Linked DNA regions of Nocardioides panacis. The protein of the gene in region 1 interacts with the protein of each later gene in a pairwise test. Links are inferred from orthologs where the notes say so. Each region holds a gene or a part of one and is shown in the gene's direction. Other genes may lie near its edges. The genes, in order: KRR39_RS00165 and ndk.

Region 1 (3,055 bases):
GCCGACGAGCTTGAAGTGCTTCGGGTCCAGGTCCACGAACGGCACCGCGTCGACGCCGTCCTCCAGCACCAGGTGGTGGCTCTCCTCGAGGCGGTAGCAGTCCGAGCGCAGCACCAGCAGGTCGTTGGTGGTCTTCACCGGCAGGAAGCGGGCCCGGGTCACCTCGATGAGCTGGGCGTCGGCGAACACCTCGACGGCCGCGCCCATCGCCGACTCGATCTGGATCACCTCGGGGCTCGAGGGGTCCGACGGGTCGACGGTCTTGGTGTTCTTGATCAGCGCGAGCCCGAGCACGCCGTCGCGCCGGTCGAGCTCGTCGCGCATCGCCACCAGGTCGAACCACAGGTTGTTGGTGGAGCAGAACTTGTGGCGGGACAGGTCGGCCAGCGCGTCCTGGTCCTCCTCGAGGGTCTGGGCGGTCTCGCGCAGCACGATCCGGCCGTCCGCCGTACGACGGGCGAAGTGGCCGCCCTTGCGGTCGGAGGGGGTACGACGCACCGCCTCGATGGCGAACGGGGCGCCGGAGCGGGCGAACCACTCGGCCACGCCCGGGTCGGGGGTCGCACCGAGGTTGTCGGAGTTGGAGACGAACGCCTGGGTGTAGCCGGCCTCGATGAGCCGGTCGAGCAGGCCGCTGCCGCGCAGCGCGGGGTACAGGTCGCCGTGGCCCGGCGGGCACCACTCGAGGTCCGGGTCGGGCTCCCAGGTGACCGGGGTCAGGTCGTCGGCGCGGAGCTTGGGCTCCTTGTTCTGCAGGAAGTCCAGCGGCAGCCCGTCCGCCGAGAGGTCGTAGCCGGCCAGCGCCTGCGTGGTGTCGGCCGAGGTGCGGAAGCTGTCCATGAACACCAGGGGCAGCCGGACGCCGTACTCCTCGCGGGCCCAGAGCACCTGCCGGGCGATCACGTCGAGGAAGGTCAGGCCCTCGCGCACCTCGAGCAGCGACTTGGCCCGGTCCAGGCCCATCGACGTGCCCAGGCCGCCGTTCAGCTTCACCACGACCGTGCGGCCGAGGCCGTCGACTGGCACCGGGGAGGGCAGGTCGGCGTCCGCCAGCGCGGGGATGTCGACCGGCTCGACGGTGGACTCGGGGATCATCCCGGTCTCGCCGCTCTCCACCATCCGGTAGTAGTGCTCGAAGACGTCGACGGCCACCGGGTCCACGCCCGCGTCCGCCATCTTCGCCCGTGCCTGCTGCAGGCCCTCGTCGCTCATGCGCCGAGGTTACCGACCGGCCCGGGGCGTGCGGAGCCAGTGGGTACCGTCCGGGGTGTGGAAGCCACCGCCGCCCAGAAGCTCGCCCTGCGGGACCAGCTCGTCACCGCCCGCGGGCGCCGGTCGCTGCTGGAGGTGTCCCGGTCGGCGCGGTCCCTCGCCGAGCACCTGCTCGACACCCCGGAGGTACGCCGCGCCGCCACCGTCGCGGCGTACGTCTCGATCGGCACCGAGCCCGGCACCGGCCCGCTGCTCGACGCGCTCACCGCGAGCGGACGGCGGGTGATCCTGCCGGTGGTGCTGCCCGACCTCGACCTCGAGTGGGCGGTGTACGACGGACCGGGTGCCCTGGCCCGCGCACGGCGCGGGCTGCTCGAGCCCACCGGGGAGCGGCTCGGCCTGGACGCGGTCGCCACCGCCGACGTGGTGCTGACCCCGGGACTCGCCGTGGACCGGACCGGGATGCGCCTGGGACAGGGCGGCGGCTGCTACGACCGGGCCCTGGGCCGGGTCCCGGTGGGCACGTTCACCTGCACGCTGCTCTACGACGGCGAGCTGCTCGACGTGGTGCCCTCGGCCCCGCACGACCGGCCGGTGACGGCCGTGGCCACCCCTCCGGCGTGACCCGGCTGCGCCGGCGCTGAGCCTCAGTCGTCGTTCGCGGGGCGCAGCGTCAGCGTCGCGTCGGTGGCCCGCTCGACGGCCCGCGGGCTGGACACCCAGGGCAGCGTCGAGCCGTCGACCCACAGCTTGGTCTGGTCGGCGTAGTGCGGGTCGAACGCGTGCCCGGAGACACCGGTGAGGTTCACCCAGCGCGAGTCGTCCGGGTTCGCGAGGGACACCACCATCCGCATCGACGGCGCCGCGGTCACGGTGTAGTCGTCGGCCGCCGCGTCCCACGCGGTGGCGTCGACGATCTCGCCGCCGCCGCCGACCTGGTAGCCGCCCCGGTTGAACAGCCAGCGCACCGGCGCCGGGACGGTGTCGCCGCCCAGCGCCGGGCTGCGCAGGTCGAGCTGGTGCTGGTGGCCCCACGTCCAGTCGACGGCGCGCCGGGCCTGCCGCCGGACCAGCTCGTCGCGGGCCTGGGCCATCGCCTTCTCGAGGATGTCGTCGCGGGTCTCGATCACGCCGTCGGTGCGGACGTCGTCCCACCAGTGGCTGTCCGGCTGGGCGAGCAGGCGGCGCATCACCTCGAACCAGCGGCCGCCGCCGTCGGGCCAGACCGACTGCTTGAGCTCGTCGTGGAAGGTCAGCGCGAGGGTGTTCTTCCACACCGCGTTGTAGTACGCCGCGGCGGCCGAGCCCGGACCCTGCTTGAAGTCCCAGCCGTTCAGCAGCCGCTGACCGCCGGCGAGGTACTCCGAGGGCATGAAGATCTTCAGCAGGTAGGGCACGAACGTGGGCGCGAACCCGTTGCGGGTGTCCCGCTGGATCCTCGACATGTCCGCGACGCTGACCTTGGCGCGGCGCTGCAGGAGGTCCGCGATCCGCTGGCTGCGGTAGCCCGGCGCCCACGAGTCGCCGAGGTAGTAGGGGTAGTCCGTCCCGATCACCGCCTGGTTGGCGGTCGCGACGAACCCGTCAGAGGGGTTCAGCACGCTGGGCAGCGCCGCGTACGGGACGTACCTGCCGGTCCAGTCGTCGGACTTCAGCCAGCCCAGGGCCGGGTAGTCACCGGTGTTGCCGGACTTGCGGATCGGGATCCGGCCGGGGGCCTGGTAGCCGATGTTGCCGGCCCGGTCGGCGTAGACGAGGTTCTGCGAGGGCACCGCGAAGTCGGCGGCCGCGGCCCGGAACTGCTCCCAGTCGCCCGACTTGTCGATCTCGAAGATCGCGTCCG
Region 2 (3,040 bases), 2.8 Mb from region 1 along the record:
GGCGCAGAACGCGGTCCTGGCGCTGGCCGCCGTGGAGGCGTTCCTCGGCGAGGAGCCGCTCGACGTCGACCTGGTCCGCGACGCGCTCGCCGAGGTGACCTCGCCCGGCCGCCTCGAGGTGATCCGGCGCAGCCCGACGATCCTGCTGGACGCCGCGCACAACCCGCACGGCGCGCAGGCCACCGCGGACGCGATCGAGGACTCGTTCCTGCTCAACCCGCTGATCGGGGTCGTCGGGGTGATGGCCGACAAGGACTACGAGGGCGTGCTGGCGGCCTTCGAGCCGGTGATGGCCGCGATCGTCTGCACCGAGAACACCACCACCCGCACGATGCGCGCCGAGGACCTCGCCGAGGTCGCCCGCGGCATCTTCGGCATCGACCGGGTGTACGTCGCCCCGCGGATCCAGGACGCCATCGAGCAGGCGGCCACCCTCGCCGAGGAGGGCGGCGTGTTCGGCGAGGCGATCGGCTCCGGCGGCGTGCTGGTCACCGGCTCGGTGGTCACCGTCGGCGAGGCGCGGCACCTGCTCCGGCCGCGGAGGCGGCGCGGATGACCCGCTCCATCCGGCGCTCGATGTGCGCCGGCATGCTGGTGCTCCAGGCGGTCGTGCTGTTCCTGACCGGCATCGTGACGATCGGGATGACCGAGCTGGCCACCGGCGCGTCGCTGGCCCTGGGCCTCGGCCTCGCGGTGCTGTGCCTGGTCGCGGCCGGGATGCTCGGCCGGCGCGGGGGCTACGCCCTGGGCTGGGCGGTGCAGGTCGTCTCGATCGCGCTGGGGTTCCTGATCACCGCTATGTTCTTCCTCGGCGTGGTCTTCGCCGGGCTCTGGGCGACCTCCTACTTCATGGGCGCCACGATCGACCGGGAGCGGGCCGAGCGCGCCGTCCTGGAGGAGCAGTGGCGCGCCGAGCACGGCGCCGAGCACGGCGCCGAGCACGGCGCCCAGGACGGCGCCCAGGACTGAGTCCGGCCACCGGTCGGTTTCGCGGGTCGGCCGCGGGTTCCCTAGGCTGGCGCCCATGTCGACCCAGCGCACCCTCGTCCTGCTCAAGCCCGACACCGTCCGCCGCGGACTCGTGGGCAACGTGCTGTCCCGCTTCGAGGCCAAGGGCCTCTCGCTCGTCGCGCTGGAGCTGCGCACCATCACCGCGGCCCAGGCCGACGAGCACTACGCCGAGCACGTGGACCGGGACTTCTACCCGCCGCTGCGCGACTTCGTGACCTCCGGCCCGCTCCTCGCGGCGGTGCTCGAGGGCGACGAGGCCGTCGAGGTGGTGCGCGCGCTGAACGGCGCGACCGACGGCCGCAAGGCCGCTCCGGGCACGATCCGCGGGGACCTGTCGCTGTCCAACCGCGAGAACCTCGTGCACGGCTCGGACTCGCCCGAGTCCGCCGCGCGCGAGATCGGCATCTGGTTCCCGGGTCTGTGACCCCGTGACCGCCGGGCGCCGCGCCGACCAGCCGCTCTCGCCGACCGGCCGGAGCACGCCGCGCCGGGAGAGGGAGCGCGCCCAGTCCGACCGCGACACCCTGTACGACGTCCTGGACGCGTCCCTGGTCTGCCACCTCGCCGTCGTCGTCGACGGGGTGCCGCTGGCCCTGCCGACGGTGTTCGCCGTCGACCTTGACGGTCCCGACGAGGGCGGCACGCTCTACGTGCACGGCTCGGTGGCCTCGCGCAGCCTGGTGCAGGCGCCCGGGCAGGACGTCAGCGTGACGATGACGGTGCTCGACGGGATCGTGCTGGCGCGGTCCGGCTTCAACCACTCGATGAACTACCGCTCGGCCGTGGTCGTCGGCCGGCCCCGGCTGGTGACCGGTGAGGCCGAGCGCTCGCACGCCCTGGACCTGCTGGTCGACCACGTGACGCCCGGCCGGTCCGCGACGCTGCGCCGGCCGACCCGCAAGGAGCTCTCCGCCACCACGGTGCTGGCCCTGCCGCTGCACGAGGCCTCGGTCAAGCGGCGGGTCGGCGACCCGAGCGACGAGGACGTCGACGTCGAGGCGGGCGGCGTGTGGGCCGGGGTGCTGCCGCTCGGGCTGCGCGCCGGCGAGCCGGTCACCGGCGCGGACGTCGACGTCGCCGCGGTGCCGGAGCACGTGACGGCCCGGGTCGCAGCGCTGAACCGCCGCAGCCCCTGAACCGCCGCACCAGCTGAACCGCCCGCCTGCGTCGGGTGTGACGCGCGTGTCGTCCGGGGCTGGAGAGGTTCGCGCTCTTACCCTGGGACGGGGTCGGTGCGCCGTACCCCCGACCCACCCGGACAGGCGACGACAGCAGGGACCGCAGGCATGGCGAACAGCATCATCGGCCGCGACATGGCCGTTGACCTCGGCACCGCCAACACGCTCGTCTACGTGCGTGGCAAGGGCGTGCTCCTCGACGAGCCGTCCGTCGTCGCGCTGAACTCCTCGACGAACGAGATCCTCGCCGTCGGGCACGAGGCGAAGCGGATGATCGGCCGGACCCCGGACAACATCACCGCGATCCGCCCGCTCAAGGACGGCGTGATCGCGGACTTCGAGTCCACCGAGCAGATGCTCCGCTACTTCATCCAGCAGGTGCACCGCCGCCGCTACTTCGCCAAGCCCCGCCTGGTGATCTGCGTGCCGAGCGGCATCACCGCGGTCGAGCAGCGCGCCGTCAAGGAGGCCGGCTACCAGGCCGGCGCCCGCCGGGTCTACATCATCGAGGAGCCGATGGCCGCCGCGATCGGCGCCGGGCTCCCCGTCCACGAGGCCACCGGCAACATGGTCGTCGATGTCGGCGGCGGCACGACGGAGGTCGCGGTCATCTCGCTGGGCGGCATCGTCACCAGCCTCTCGATCCGCACCGCGGGCGACGACCTCGACCAGGCGATCATCGCCTGGATGAAGAAGGAGTACTCCCTGATGCTGGGGGAGCGCACCGCCGAGGAGATCAAGATGACCCTCGGCTCGGCGTTCCCGCTCCCGCAGGAGCCGGAGGCCGAGGTCCGCGGTCGGGACATGATCTCCGGGCTGCCCAAGACCGTCGTGGTCTCCTCCGCCGAGGT

The links.
Region 2: the proteins of KRR39_RS00165 (region 1) and ndk interact in binary tests that used the Escherichia coli proteins (3 or more experiments, as listed by UniProt). The link is inferred for Nocardioides panacis from one-to-one orthologs.

Annotation. Positions count from the first base shown.
Region 1 is NZ_CP077062.1:27,762-30,816, reverse strand. Bases 309-3,052 are described here. They hold KRR39_RS00165 (5-formyltetrahydrofolate cyclo-ligase), read left to right. Parts: upstream 309-1,269; coding sequence 1,270-1,836; downstream 1,837-3,052. Other genes in these bases: KRR39_RS00160 (penicillin acylase family protein), read right to left, coding at 1,860-3,052; KRR39_RS00170 (UTP--glucose-1-phosphate uridylyltransferase), read right to left, coding at 309-1,212. Also shown: more of KRR39_RS00170, read right to left, coding at 1-308; more of KRR39_RS00160, read right to left, coding at 3,053-3,055. UniProt on the Escherichia coli protein: Involved in the removal of 5-formyltetrahydrofolate.
Region 2 is NZ_CP077062.1:2,777,922-2,780,961, reverse strand. Bases 1-2,729 are described here. They hold ndk (nucleoside-diphosphate kinase), read left to right. Parts: upstream 1-1,024; coding sequence 1,025-1,435; downstream 1,436-2,729. Other genes in these bases: KRR39_RS13505 (rod shape-determining protein), read left to right, coding at 2,298-2,729; KRR39_RS13510 (pyridoxamine 5'-phosphate oxidase family protein), read left to right, coding at 1,440-2,147; KRR39_RS13520 (DUF4233 domain-containing protein), read left to right, coding at 553-969; KRR39_RS13525 (bifunctional folylpolyglutamate synthase/dihydrofolate synthase), read left to right, coding at 1-556. Outside these bases: more of KRR39_RS13505, read left to right, coding at 2,730-3,040. UniProt on the Escherichia coli protein: Major role in the synthesis of nucleoside triphosphates other than ATP. The ATP gamma phosphate is transferred to the NDP beta phosphate via a ping-pong mechanism, using a phosphorylated active-site intermediate.